DNA from 2 places in the Paenisporosarcina sp. NPDC076907 genome. Region 2 is predicted to be linked to the other one. Evidence: riboswitches for the same ligand, from Rfam matches in the RefSeq annotation. Region 2 holds a riboswitch; the other holds the start of a gene.
What was found. Region 2 has a riboswitch for S-adenosylmethionine ahead of ACQKEV_RS16315 (methionine ABC transporter ATP-binding protein). Riboswitches for the same ligand answer to the same signal wherever they lie in the genome.
Positions count from the first base shown of each region.

Region 1: it holds a riboswitch for S-adenosylmethionine, as region 2 does, so the genes downstream of both, ACQKEV_RS11780 (methionine ABC transporter ATP-binding protein) here and ACQKEV_RS16315 (methionine ABC transporter ATP-binding protein) in region 2, are expected to answer to the same signal.

Region 1 covers NZ_JBNNIX010000003.1:47,749-55,165, reverse strand. The annotation lists gene ACQKEV_RS11805 (acyl-CoA dehydrogenase family protein) at 1-1,665, shown strand, start outside; gene ACQKEV_RS11800 (arsenate reductase family protein) at 1,750-2,109, shown strand; gene gcvH (glycine cleavage system protein GcvH) at 2,184-2,564, shown strand; gene ACQKEV_RS11790 (toprim domain-containing protein) at 2,753-3,094, shown strand; gene ACQKEV_RS11785 (thioredoxin family protein) at 3,107-3,415, shown strand; SAM riboswitch class I at 3,478-3,585, shown strand; gene ACQKEV_RS11780 (methionine ABC transporter ATP-binding protein) at 3,764-4,789, shown strand; gene ACQKEV_RS11775 (methionine ABC transporter permease) at 4,782-5,450, shown strand; gene ACQKEV_RS11770 (MetQ/NlpA family ABC transporter substrate-binding protein) at 5,508-6,329, shown strand; partial or broken gene ACQKEV_RS11765 (cation:dicarboxylate symporter family transporter) at 6,526-6,723, shown strand; gene ACQKEV_RS11760 (hypothetical protein) at 6,824-7,360, shown strand.
Region 2 covers NZ_JBNNIX010000006.1:148,349-155,765, forward strand. The annotation lists gene ACQKEV_RS16290 (protoporphyrinogen/coproporphyrinogen oxidase) at 1-173, opposite strand, end outside; gene ACQKEV_RS16295 (hypothetical protein) at 694-1,089, opposite strand; gene ACQKEV_RS16300 (iron-containing alcohol dehydrogenase family protein) at 1,408-2,499, opposite strand; gene ACQKEV_RS16305 (MetQ/NlpA family ABC transporter substrate-binding protein) at 2,515-3,348, opposite strand; gene ACQKEV_RS16310 (methionine ABC transporter permease) at 3,367-4,032, opposite strand; gene ACQKEV_RS16315 (methionine ABC transporter ATP-binding protein) at 4,028-5,041, opposite strand; SAM riboswitch class I at 5,111-5,219, opposite strand; gene ACQKEV_RS16320 (carbon-nitrogen family hydrolase) at 5,301-6,095, opposite strand; gene ACQKEV_RS16325 (pyridoxal phosphate-dependent aminotransferase) at 6,181-7,344, shown strand.

The DNA.
Region 1 (7,417 bases), on a different contig from region 2:
ACAGAAGACTATGTGACACATGAAGTAGTACCAGTGATTGAAAACTTGGAACATCATGAATTTGAGCATTCTGTAAGACTATTAAAATCAGCAGGTGATTTAGGTCTACTTGGTGCTGACGTGCCTGAAGAATACGGCGGTCTGGCATTGGATAAAGTGTCATCTGCATTGATTGCAGAGAAAATGTCCCGTGCAGGTGGGTTTTCTATCACTCATGGTGCTCACGTTGGGATTGGATCATTACCAATCGTGTTATTCGGAAATGAAGAGCAAAAACAAAAATATTTGCCTAAACTTGCAACGGGCGAACTGATTGCTGCCTATGCATTAACTGAGCCAGGCTCAGGTTCGGATGCTTTAGGTGCTAAAACTTCGGCTAAGTTAAATGCAGAAGGAACGCATTATGTATTAAATGGAGAGAAACAATGGATTACGAATGCTGGTTTCGCGGATGTATTTGTTGTATATGCAAAAATTGATGGAGAACAATTCTCTGCTTTCATCGTAGAACGTGAATTCTCTGGGGTTTCCGTTGGTGCGGAAGAGAAAAAGATGGGGATTAAATCTTCATCCACTCGTACATTAATTTTACAGGACGCTCAAGTACCAGTTGAAAACTTACTTGGTGAAGTTGGACGTGGACACGTTATTGCTTTCAACATCTTGAATATTGGCCGTTACAAATTGGGCGTAGGTACCGTAGGCGCATCCAAACGTGCTTTTGAATTGGCAGTTGCTTACACGAACCAACGTCAACAATTTAAGACACCAATCTCTTCTTTCAATTTAACAAAAGAAAAACTATCAACGATGGCTTCACGTCTGTATGCTTCAGAAAGTTTAATTTATCGTACGGTAGGTTACTTCGAAGACCGCATGAGTCAATTGAGTGCTGACGAGCAAAAAGATGGCAAAGCAATTGCTGCTTCTATTGCTGAATATGCAATTGAATGTTCAATCAATAAGGTGTTTGGTACAGAAGTGTTGGATTATATCGCGGATGAAGCAGTTCAGTTACATGGTGGATATGGCTTCATGCAAGAGTACGAAGTAGAGCGCATCTATCGGGACTCCCGCATCAACCGTATCTTCGAAGGAACGAATGAAATTAACCGTTTGCTAGTACCAGGCACGTTCTTGCGTAAAGCAATGAAAGGCGAGCTTCCACTTCTTCAAAAAGCACAAGCACTTCAGGAAGAACTTTTAATGATGATGCCTGAAGAAATTGAGGATACGCCATTAGCTCAAGAAAAAGTACTTGTACAAAACGCGAAAAAAATCGGCTTGCTTGCTGCGGGATTAGCTGCTCAACGTTATGGCACAAAACTGGAATCAGAACAAGAAGTATTGGCAAACATTGCGGACATCGTGAACAATCTATTTGCAATGGAATCAGCTGTTCTACGTACAGAGAAAGCAATTCAGCGCGATGGTGCTGAAAAAGCGAACCAAAAACTTCTTTACACACAAATCTTCTGCCAGGAAGCCTTTGAATGTATCGAAAAAGATGCAAAAGAAACGTTGATTGCTGCAGTTGAAGGCGATAGCTTACGCATGATGCTTTCTGCACTGCGTAAATTGACTCGCTCAACTCCTTACAATGTCATTGCCAAAAAACGTGAAGCATCGGTTAAATTGATCGATGCAGAAAAATACGTAGTGTAATACAACAAATCCGGACGCTTCTGATGAGGCGTTCGGATTTGTTTTTTGTTAGACTGGTTAAAATGAATCGATGGAGGCAAAATGATGGCTATTACGTATTATGGATATCCGAATTGTGGTACATGTAAAAAGGCAAAAGCCTGGCTGGATGCTGAGGATGTTTCTTATCATGATGTACATATTGTAGAAACACCTCCTTCGAAAGAAGAACTGAAAAAAATTGTTGAGACCAGTGGAATGCCACTGAAAAAGTTCTATAACACTAGTGGCATGAAATACAGGGAGCTCGGCTTGAAAGATAAGATCCCTTCAATGACCGAGGATGAACAGTTTGAGCTGCTTGCTTCAGACGGTATGCTTATAAAAAGACCTCTTGTGACAGACGGTGTGAAAGCTACCGTCGGTTTTAAAGAATTGGATTTTACTGAGAATTGGAAAAGCTGATTATCTGTTCTTGTTTTTAAGGAAAGATTATGTCAAACTGAAGTTGAATGTATTACATATTTGGAGGGGTATTAATGAGCACACCAAAAGAATTACGCTACTCTGAAGAACACGAATGGGTTAAAGTTGAAGACGGAAAAGCGCGTATCGGCATCACACATTTCGCTCAATCTGAGCTTGGTGATATTGTATTCGTTGAACTTCCACAAGTAGGCGACGAAATCAAAACAAATGAACCTTTTGGAAGTGTTGAATCTGTTAAAACAGTTTCTGAACTTTACGCACCAATCAGTGGTAAAGTAGTTGAAGTGAACAGTGGCTTGGAAGACAGCCCTGAATTCGTAAATGAATCTCCATATGAAAATGCATGGATGATCGTTGTCGAACCTACAGACTTGTCTGAAGTGGACTCATTAATGACTGCTGAGCAGTACGAAGAAATGACTCAAGAGTAAAATCGTTAGTTGAACGCCGACATTTGTTCGGCGTTTTTTGCATATGTCGATAATAACTGCGAGTTTAAAAAGGAATATTAAAAGTATGGTATTAGTTGTCATAGGGGAAGAGTTGAAACATGATGAACTTTACTTTTAATAATAATTTTTAAATAACCTTTTAAGTCAGTACAGCCAGGAGTGATCCCATGCCAATTGATAAAGTCATACTTGTAGAAGGACGTTCAGACAAACAGAGAATACTGCGGCTTATAGCAGAGCCTATTGAAATCGTCTGTACAAACGGAACGGTAAGCGCTACCCGTCTGGAAGAGTTACTGGCACCTTACGATCAGTTGGAGATCTATGTATTTGTCGATGCTGATAAATCGGGAGAAAAATTACGTGCGCTCATTAAACGTGAATTTCCTGAAGCCCTTCATTTATATACTGAACCAGCCTATCGCGAAGTTGCAACAACCCCGATGAAAGTTCTTGCAACTGTATTACTCGGCGCCAATATCGATGTGAAATCGGAATTTATTGCCTAAAGGATGAATACCATGAAAGAATGGACACGTGCGGAGTGGGAGAATCAGTCCCAAAACGCAGAGGTGACAGCTTATTATTTATATGCACCGATGTGCGGCACTTGTATGGTTGCTTCAAAAATGCTTGAAGTTGTTGAAGAACTGTTACCTGAGGTGGAAATTGGAAAAGCCAATTTAAATTATGTGGAAAGCTTGGCAATTGATCATCAAATCGAAAGCGTTCCGTGCTTACTTATTGCTGAAAACGGCAAAATTATTGAAAAAATCTACGCATTTCAGTCAGTTCCACATCTGTATAATCGATTAAGAAAAAATATTTGACGTAGACTTTTGAACATGATACATTAGCTTTCGTAATAAAAACTTAAAACTTAATATCGTCGCTCTTATAAAGAGAGGTGGAGGGAAGTGCCCTATGAAACCCGGCAACCGTCACAATTTGTGAAATGGTGCCAAATCACTCAAAGTATTTTTGCTTTGAAAGATGAGAGAACGGTCTGACGTATATAATTATGCATTGGTCCCTTCTGCTTGTCTGCGGAAGGGATTTTTATTTTTCACAAGGGCATCTTAACAATGATGTGATTGAATGTGAAAAGACAAAATGCATCTGCGGCCAGCACAATTGTACGATAAACTATTTATCAGATACTCAGAGGTGAAGTGAACATGATTCAATTACAAAATTTATCAAAAAGGTTTGATACAGCTAATGGCCAGCTCATTGCAGTTGATAACGTGAATCTAACCGTTGATACAGGTGAGATCTTTGGCATTATTGGATACAGTGGAGCCGGAAAAAGTACATTGATTCGATTGTTAAATGGCTTGGAAAAACCTACTGCTGGTAGCGTCACTGTGAATGGACAAGAAATTTCATCCAGTTCAGGACAGGCTCTTCGTAGCGCAAGACAAAAAGTAAGTATGATTTTCCAACATTTCAATTTACTATGGTCCCGTACAGTTGAAGAGAATATCTCGTTCCCGCTTGAAATTGCCGGGATCAGCAAAACAAAACGTTCAGAACGAGTGAAAGAATTAATCGAACTTGTTGGATTGACAGGTAGGGAGAAAGCATACCCTTCGCAGTTATCCGGCGGTCAAAAGCAACGGGTAGGAATTGCACGTGCCCTTGCAAACAATCCCGAAGTACTGTTATGTGATGAAGCGACTTCAGCGCTTGACCCAGAAACTACAGATGCCATTTTGGAGCTGTTAGTAGATATCAATAAACGATTAGGATTGACGATTGTTCTGATCACGCATGAGATGCATGTCATCCGTAAAATTTGTCATCGGGTTGCAGTTATGGAAGCTGGAAAAGTAGTTGAAATGGGAAGTGTACTTCAAATATTCCAAGCACCTGAACAACCGATTACAAAACGCTTTGTTGCACAAGTAAATGGTCCGGAATCCGCAAGTCAAACAATTGCACATTTAGTCGAGCAATATCCTTCAGGCAAACTTGTGAAATTAGTTTTTGTCGGAGACAGAACGGAACAACCAATTCTTTCAAGATTAATTAAACAATACCAAGTAGAAGTAAACATTGTTCAAGGAAATATTGCACAAACTCAAAATGGAGCTTATGGAACGTTGTATCTTCAAATCGATGGAAATTCAATCGCAATCGATCAAGCAATCGATTATTTACACGGTCAAGAAGTTCAAACGGAGGTGATTTCACATGATTGAAAACCTTCTACCGAATGTGGACTGGGAAAAAATGTGGGAAGCCACACTTGAAACTTTATATATGACAGCAATGGCTACCGGTCTGACTTTCATTATCGGTTTGGCACTAGGAATACTACTATTTCTTACTAGCCCTCATCAATTATGGGCAAACAAAATAGTCTACTGGTTAACAGGGGCATTCGTAAATATTTTCCGATCGATTCCGTTTATCATTTTAATTATTTTATTGATTCCGTTCACTAAATTTTTACTCGATACGATTCGTGGGGCAAACGCTGCATTACCTGCACTAATTATCGGTGCAGCACCATTCTATGCACGCATGGTACTGATTGCATTACGTGAAATCGATAAAGGGGTAATAGAAGCAGCTCGCTCGATGGGAGCGAAAACTTCTACTATTATATGGAAGGTGCTGCTTCCAGAGTCTTTACCGGCATTAATCTCAGGGCTTACCGTTACTGCTATCGCACTGGTTGGTTATACGGCAATGGCCGGCATAATCGGAGCCGGTGGTCTTGGTAACTTAGCGTTCCTAGATGGCTTCCAACGAAGTCGTGAAGATGTAACAATTGTCTCCACGATTCTAATTTTACTCATTGTCTTCGTCATCCAATGGGTGGGAGATGCGATTACAACAAAAGCAGATAAACGTTAATTTGGTTTCGTCGGGTTTATACTCGATAAAATACACAACAAAAAGGGAGAGACATTCATGAAGAAATTTGTAGCAGGAATTTTATTATCGGCAAGTGTCATTACACTTGCAGCTTGCGGTGGAGATAATTCGTCTTCAGGAGACAGCAAAGAGCTAGTTGTTGGGGCTTCTAACGTACCTCATGCAGAAATCCTAGAACAAGCAAAACCGTTGCTTGAGAAAAAAGGAATCGAACTTAAAATCGAAACTTACCAGGATTACATTTTGCCGAATAAAGATTTAGATGCTGGGGATCTGGATGCAAACTACTTCCAGCACATTCCTTACTTGGAGTCACAAATTGCGGATAATGGATATGATTTCGTCAATGCAGGCGGTATTCATATCGAGCCAATAGGCGTATACTCGAAAAAATACAAATCATTAGATGATCTACCTAAAGGTGCAACAATTTTAATCAGTAATTCTGTTGCTGACCATGGTCGAGTTCTTTCCATGTTGGAAGCTGAAGGCTTAATTAAATTAAAAGAAGGCATTGATAAAACAACTGCCGAAGTAAAAGACATTGTTGAAAATCCTAAAGACCTTCAATTCGATGCGGAATATGAAGCAGCACTTCTTGTTAAGCTGTATGAAAATGAAGAAGGCGACGCAGTGTTGATCAATTCTAACTATGCAATTGATGCCGGTTTGAATCCTTTGGAAGATTCAATTGCAATTGAAAATACAGATTCACCTTATGTAAACATCATTGCAGTTAAAACTGGCGATGAAGACAAGAAAGAAATTAAAGCTTTAGTTGAAGTGTTGAAATCGAAAGAAATTCAAGATTTTATTATGGATGAATGGGGCGGCTCGGTCGTTCCTGTTGAAAAATAGTTAGCAGTAAAGACGTCGGGAAACCGGCGTCTATTTTTGGAGTTTTTTCTTTATAGAAATTACATTGTCTTAAGTGGATTTGTAGGTGAAAACAGATAAGTACTTGTTCATGCTGAATAAATCAATGACTATTCCGATTAAATCTCCTTCATACCTAGCAAGCTTTAAACAAAAAAACCGTCTGTTTTGAATGAGAGCTGTCATGGCTGCAATAGGCTTATTAAGTTCGATGTTAGGATTCAACGAAACGATGATTGCATTAATGATTGCTCTTTACTTATCGCAGGATAGTTTTGGAACGGCAATAAATGTAACGGGCGATCGAGCATTGGCATTAATCGTAAATCGCTTCGCACGTGAAAAAACGAGTAACCGCGACTCTTTGGAATCATAATATTCAATGAGTTTCGACTATTTTGTAAAACCTTTACAGTGGGACTTTTGTTATGGTAGGATAGCAAAGCGAATTGACCACATTTAAAGGAGATTTACTCATGAAAAAATTATTACTATTAGTAGCTTCACTTACCATCGTTCTAGCGGCATGTACTTCTGAGAAAGAAGAAACGCCTGAAACAACAACAAATGGTGCAGGTGCAGCAAAGACTGAAGAAAAAGCAAACCCAGCTGCAGACATGATGAAGTTTTACTTATCAATTTCCCAATCAATTAATGAGGTTGATGCTGACCTAAACACGTTTGAAATTGCTCAAGGCGAAGCTGCACTTCCTGAAGGTGCCGAACTGAAAACAATGAAAGATGCTGCAAAAGTCTCTGCAGACAATGCGGCAGCAAAAGTAGAAGCAATGGAAGTTCCTAAAGCTTTGACAAAACATCAAGAAGCAATCGAAAGTGCACTTACTAAAATGCATGAAGCTTACACAATGAAATCACAAGCTTTAGTTTCTGAAGGCGATGTTAAGTTGGATGAAGCAAATGTGAAATTCCAAGAAGCTGACACAGAGTTAAATGCGGTACTCGAAGAAATCGGTTTGGTTGGTTCAAGCATTTTAAATGAAGTTTCTTTATAAGAAGTAAGACAAAAAAGTTCGTCCGTTCATTCGGTCGAACTTTTTTTGTTTAACCTC
Region 2 (7,417 bases):
GCATGAACTCCTAAGTTCATAAGAACTCCATTTTTATTGTTTGTTATGGCTCTCCCACCCACTCGGTTAGATTTTTCCAAAACCAAGACCTTTTTTCCTTCCTTGACCAAAAAATTGGCAGCTGTCAATCCCGCAAGCCCTCCACCGATTATCGCAACATCATATTTATACATACAAATTCCCTCCTGATTTTTAATTCTGTAATCAAAACGAATGGAGAGGAGGTTTTGTGACAACTTGGAAAGATAAATAGTAAAGAAATTTTTCACCGAAGTAGGTTGGGTAAATGGAAGTGTTGCATTATCAAATGCAGCAATCGCCTTTATGTCTAAATAATCTTCTACAAAACAAAAAAGATCGATTGCTTAATGTAAGCCGTTCAGTTTTGAATCACTAATCTCAAATTTAAACTCGAAATAGACCTCCAATTATGATATCAATTGGAGGTCTATTTTTTATTGTTGTATCAAGGTTTTGTTGCTATTTTAACGTCATTTTCGACCCCTAAATCGAACCTCATTTCGACGAACTACAATTATAATTGTAGTGGCTCTAAATAGTCCTCTAAAAGTATGGATATTTACACTCCAAATTGGTGCCTATTTAAGTAAATAAAAAACGCCAAACAACTCGTGTTCGGCGTAAGGTATTAATGTTCTTATTTTACTATAGCCCCCGTTAATAATGTTAGTACTAATTAAATTCGAAGGTTTCCTTCATTTCATATAACTTAAAATAATCTTCTTTAACAATTATTGAGATTACTGTATCTCCTTTTCTAAAAAAATGAGCGTGCCCCGCTCGCTCATTTTCAACCTCTTCCCAACCCCATTTTTTCATTTCTTCAAAATAGTTAAGAGGTGGATAAAGGCCTTGTTCCCCTCCAATATTTTCAAGATTATACTTAATTCCATTATTGATATTAGGATTGTTAAAATTTAGTTCACTTGCTACAGCATTAGCTGGGACAGGAATTTCCTCATTTATTTCTGACTTTTTATAACCGTCAACGTTAGAATTTTTCTGACCTTGTTCATTACAAGCACACAAAAGGAAAGAAAACAAAAGAATCACTATCATTTTCTTCAAAACTTTTCACCTCCATAGGTCTCCGATTCTTCAACTATCCTGCCCTTTAGTTGAAGAAACACATTCCTATTTTACCACCATTATCCATCTATCAGTATGAAAAGAATGAATATTTTATCAATTAGTAATGTAAATAGCCCTGCTAAAAGCAGGGCTATTTGAGTAATTATTTGATTGCTTAAAAGGACTTAAAAACCTAAACAGGTTTGACTACTTATTCTTAAAAAAGTGATTCAAAACTGAACGGCTTATGCTTAATGCCGGTCTTTTTGTTAATTATGGATGAGTGTAATTTTCACGGGTTCGTCTTTACTTCAATCATAATCGGAATTTCACGGGTTGGAATGACTCTAAGTCACGCATGACTTGTGCTACTTCAGAAGCTGTTATTTTTTCACTACGCATATTATGGATCGACTCTTCTTCACGTGTGGCATGGACCGCAATTTCATCTATCCATGTCTCAGAAATATTTAATTCCCTCAGCGAAGTAGGTAAGCCCAATTTATAATAGAACGGCAGCAATCGCTCCACTTCACTTTCTTTTTGTTCAAGAAGCAATTGAACCAATATCCCGTAAGCTACTTTATTTCCATGAAGCGCTTCGTGCGACTCGGGTGCAATGGTCATTCCATTATGAATGGAGTGGGCACCTGCTATGCGACCAAAGTTATCGCCAAATCCACCCACCATGCCGCCAAGCATGATAATGGATTCCACTACTTTTATAAATGACGCTGACACTCGGGCTTCTTTCGCGTCTACGATGGCACGTTCGGCATGATCAAACATTTCTTCAGCACACAGCCGTGCGGTATGATGAGCGACTTTCAGCGCAACCGGGGGATGGGTTAATCGCCGAATTTGTACGTCTGCCTCATACCACTTGGCTAGCGTGTCGCCGATGCCTGCAATTAAAAGTGGAGCGGGGGCTTCCACTAAAATGCGCGGCTCGACGAGAAGAAGGTCAACACTCATGGGGTACACATCGTAATGTGTCATGACCCCATCATCCGAATAAATAACGCTTAGTGGTGTCCACGGTGCGCAGTTTGAAGCGAGTGTTGGTATTAATACCGACTTCGTTCTACTTGCGCTAGCAGCCGCTTTCACCACGTCCAATACTTTTCCTCCACCTACTCCGATGATGGCCTCGACACCATGGGATTGTGCCAAAACAGACACTCGGTTAATCTCAGTGAGGGAACACTCTCCTTCATAGAAGGTGTGGAAAACTTGGGTGTTTTTTAGATTTGGAAAATAATAGCGCGCTGCATTCCATGATTTCACACCCGAAACAATTAGAACTTGGTGAATACCTCTTAGCAGTAACTTGTTTTCTAATTCATCCAGAACACCACTTTTACAAACATATTCGGCTGGTGCGCCCCGAACGATGATGTCTTCCACAAAAACCCTTCTTTCTTAACGGTTTTCCATCCACTCTGGTTTGCCGAAACCTTCGAATTCCGCATCGATGATTCCCTCGAATTCTGGTGCTTCTACGACTTCAATTAAATCTTTCGCTAACTGTGAGTCTTTGTTCGCAGTCGTTACAGTAACCAGGTTGCGGTATCGGTCTGGCATGTTCTCAAGCAAGATTGCATCCAGGAGGCTCATTTCCGCTGCCAAAGCAAAGTTACCAGGTACGGTAGCTAAGTCCGCACTGTCCACTGCACGTGGAAGTTGACCCGCTTCGATCGGTTGGAACACCAAGTTCTTCGCATTTGTCTTAATGTCTTTTTCAGACACTTTCAATGGTTCTGCATTCGGATCCAATTCTATTAATCCATGATCTTGCAAGATTAAGAATGTGCGAGCTGCATTCACAGGGTCATTCGGGATGGCAATGGTTGCTCCATCCTTGATTTCATCAACAGATTTGAACTTGTTAGAGTAAATCCCCATTGGAGCTGTCGGCACTGAAATCAAGCCAGTCAATTCCATATCATTTTCTTTCGCGAAGTTTTCTAAGTAAATCGAGTGCTGGAAAAGGTTTGCGTCAATATCTCCATTGTCCAAGGCAATATTCGGTTGTATATAGTCACTGAATTCAACGATTTTCACTTTGTACCCTTTTTCTTCAAGAGCGGGTTTGATTGCCTTATTGAGCATGTCGCTATAAGGACCTGCAGATCCGCCTAATGTTACGGCCTTGTCGTTGTCGGCATCGCCTTTTGACTCTTTGTCACTTCCTCCACATGCAGCAAGTGCCGCTGTCAGTAAGACTAGAATCAACGAAAATAGAATTTTTTTCATCTCTGTTTCTCTCCCTTTTTATCGTTTATCTATTGCTTTTGACGTCCAGTCACCCAACTGCTGAATGATTTGAACGAGAACAATTAAAATCACAACAGTCACGATCATGATTGTATTGTCGTAACGGTAATATCCGAAGCGAATCGCTAAGTCTCCAATACCGCCACCTCCTACAACTCCCGCCATTGCGGAGTAAGCAACTAAGCTGATGATGGTTAATGTTATGCCTTGTACAAGGCTTGATTTCGCTTCAGGCAATAACACATCTTTAATGATCATCCATGGTGTTGCGCCAACTGCAATGGCTGCTTCGATCACTCCTTTATCAATCTCGCGAAGTGACGTTTCAACAATCCGGGCGAAGAAAGGAATGGCGGCAACCGATAATGATACACTTGCAGCTGCTGGACCAATCGTTGAATCGACGAGTAACTTGGTTAAGGGAATAAGGGCTACCAACAAAATGATGAATGGAATCGAACGTACCATATTGACGATAAAACCGAGTATTCCTTTGATTACTCGATTTTCTAAAAATAAACCCCGATCAGTAACGAATAGGATGATGCCTAGTGGTAATCCGATAACAATGGCAACTGCTAATGAAATTCCGATCATATACATCGTTTGCCCGAATGCCTTCAGGATTTCTGGCCATAATTCAATTACATTCTGGATATCAATGCCCACTTCTTACCACCTCCACTTGCGCCCCGCGTCCTTCCATATACGTGATGGCTCTTGTTACATTTTCTGGTTGTCCTTGAATTTCCATCAAAAACAAGCCAAGTGGTACTTCCTGTATGTATTCAATCGAGCCATGCAAGAAATTACCGCGCACATCAAAATTCTGAACCATATCCGATATGACCCCTTCTCCCGCCACATTTCCTTTAAACAACACTTTCACAATGCGTCCAGTGACTTGATCCAAAATCGATTGAGGTACTTCAAACGACACCACACTGCTGATGAATTCTTTCGTTAAATCTGCTTGAGGATTAGAGAAAATATCGTATACCATTCCTTCTTCAACAACGCGCCCATCCTGCATAACGGCCATACGATCACATATTTCTTTTACCACATTCATTTCGTGCGTGATTAATACAATTGTGATGTTCAATTCACGGTTGATTTTTTTAAGTAATCGAAGAATGGATAAGGTCGTATTCGGATCCAGCGCTGATGTTGCTTCATCACAAAGCAAAACAGATGGGTTGTTTGCCAGTGCACGCGCTATCCCTACACGTTGCTTTTGTCCACCACTCAACTGTGCCGGATACACATCCTTCTTATCGGTCAGCCCGACCATCTCAAGCAATTCCAAAACACGCGTGGCCATTTTTTCTTTTGGCGTATCCGCAGCTTTTAATGCAAATGCAATATTTTCTGCAACTGTTTTTTGGCTGATTAAGTAAAAGTGTTGAAAGATCATGCCAATCTTCAAACGGGCTTTACGCAATTGTTCTCCTTTTAACTTTGTCAGGTCGCGACCATCTACTTCGATTTGGCCACTCGTTGGTCGTTCAAGTAAATTGATGCACCGTAACAGTGAACTCTTTCCTGCACCGGAGTATCCAACAATCCCGAACACTTCCCCTTCATTGATCGTAAGATTCACTCGGTCTACACCGATAACCGACCCTTTTTTCGTTACGTACTCTTTAGATAAATCAATAATGTGTATCATCACATGCTCCTTTTCACCAAATAAAAAATGCCTCTTTCATCATGAAAGAGGCACCGAAAAATGGATTTTGGGTTATCTTTCAGAATGAACTCATTCTGTAGGAATTGGCACCTTCCCAGCTTGTGCTGGGGGTTGCCGGACGTCATAGGGCCTATCCCTCGGTCTCTCTTGATAATGTTCCATATGTAGTTGTTTTGTTGCTCGAAATAAATCTTACGATGTTTTTACACAGGTGTCAAATACTTTTTGAAAATAATTTTCATTTTTCAAATAAAGGTTTATAGAGTGAGGGTCTGCGATCTTCAAATACTGGTATGCGAGTTCGCACTTCTTCCACTTCTGAAAAATCAACATCAACGACAGCATATTCTTCATGTTCTGCGCCTGTCCACAACACTTTTCCCCAAGGTGCAATAATCATCGATTGACCATTGAACTGATTGTTCGGATCGTACCCAGTTCGGTTAACCGCAATTACGAAACATTGGTTTTCAATGGCACGGGCTTGAAGCAAGATTTTCCAATGGTCAATACGCGTCTCAGGCCATTGTGCTGGTAAAAATAGCACTTTCGCTCCTGCCAATGCATGCGCCCGTAGCCATTCAGGAAACCTTAGATCATAGCATATGACCCCGCCAGCTTGAATAGAACCTAATGAAAAAACATTTGCATGATTTCCTGCTTGTAAATAAAGATGTTCATCCATGAGACGGAACAAATGCGCTTTATCGTATTCGGCAACAAGCTCTCCCTCATTCGAAAAGACATACATCGTGTTGTAGAAGTGGTCTCCTTTTTTCGTCGAAACCGAACCTCCGACGATATGAACATGATATGTACGCGCTAACTCAGAAAGAACCTCTTTTGTCCGTTTCCCTTCTGGATCTGCCAGTTGATCTAATTGCGTTAATGCATAGGCCGTATTCCACATTTCAGGTAAGACAACGAGCTCTGCACCCTCACTTGCGACCTTTTTTATGTACTTTTGAACGTTGGAAAAATTTTTTTCAGGCTCGGCAAACGCTACGTCGAGTTGAATGCATGCGATTTTCATGGGTACACCCCCTGTAGACAAGATACACAAAAGATTATAAGATTTGGCTGATGATTGCAACTATTTCAGAAAATGAGGAAACGCCATGGAACTTTCTAAGAAGCTTCAACAATTACCACCACAATTCTTTGCTTCACTTGTTCAAAAAGTAGGAGCTGCAGTAGCAGAAGGGCGCGATGTAATCAATTTAGGTCAAGGAAACCCTGACCAACCAACACCGCCACACATCGTAATAGCCTTACAAGAAGCTGCAGAAAATCCGATTACACATAAATACTCACCCTTCCGAGGAATTAGCGAATTAAAAGAGGCTGCAGCCGATTTTTATAAACGCGAATACAACGTTGACATCGACCCTACAACTGAAGTAGCGGTGTTATTTGGAACGAAAATCGGACTGGTTGAGTTGCCGATGGCTGTACTGAATCCGGGAGATTTAATGTTACTGCCTGACCCAGGCTATCCGGATTATTTATCAGGTGTCGTTATGGCAGACGTGCAATATGAAACGTTACCACTTATTGCTGCAAATCAATTTTTACCAGATTACTCTATGCTTTCTGAAGCAACAAAAGAACGTGCAAAACTTATGTATCTGAACTACCCAAATAATCCTACTGGAGCTACTGCAGACCTTGAATTCTTCAACCAAACAGTAGCGTTCGCAAAAGAGAACAGCATTGCTGTATCACACGATTTTGCCTATGGTGCCATTGGATTTGATGGCGTAAAACCGGTAAGTTTCCTTCAAGCAGAAGGAGCCAAAGAGATAGGAATTGAAATGTATACGCTATCGAAAACGTACAACATGGCAGGTTGGCGTGTTGGTTTTGCTGTGGGCAATAAAGACATGATTGAAGCCCTTAACTTGATTCAAGACCACTTATTCGTTAGCCTTTTTCCTGCCGTACAGCATGCTGCAATCGCTGCATTAGGTGAAAACCAATTGTGTGTAACCGCATTGGTCGATCGTTACGAAAACCGTCGCAATGCCTTTATTGACGCTTGCAAAACGATCGGCTGGCAAGTTGAAGCCCCTACAGGCTCATTCTTTGCTTGGCTACCCGTGCCAAAAGGATACACAAGCCAGGAATTTGCAGATAAACTCTTAAACGAAGCAGACGTAGCCGTAGCCCCAGGAAATGGCTTTGGTGAATTTGGAGAAGGCTATATACGCGTAGGGCTATTAGTGGATGAACATCGTTTGGAAGAAGCCGTTAAGCGAATTGGAGAGTTGAATATTTTTTGAGTATAAAAATGAGTAGTCGTATTAGAGTTTAACCTCTTTACTCCGGAGTTCATTCTATAGCGAGTGCTTTTCC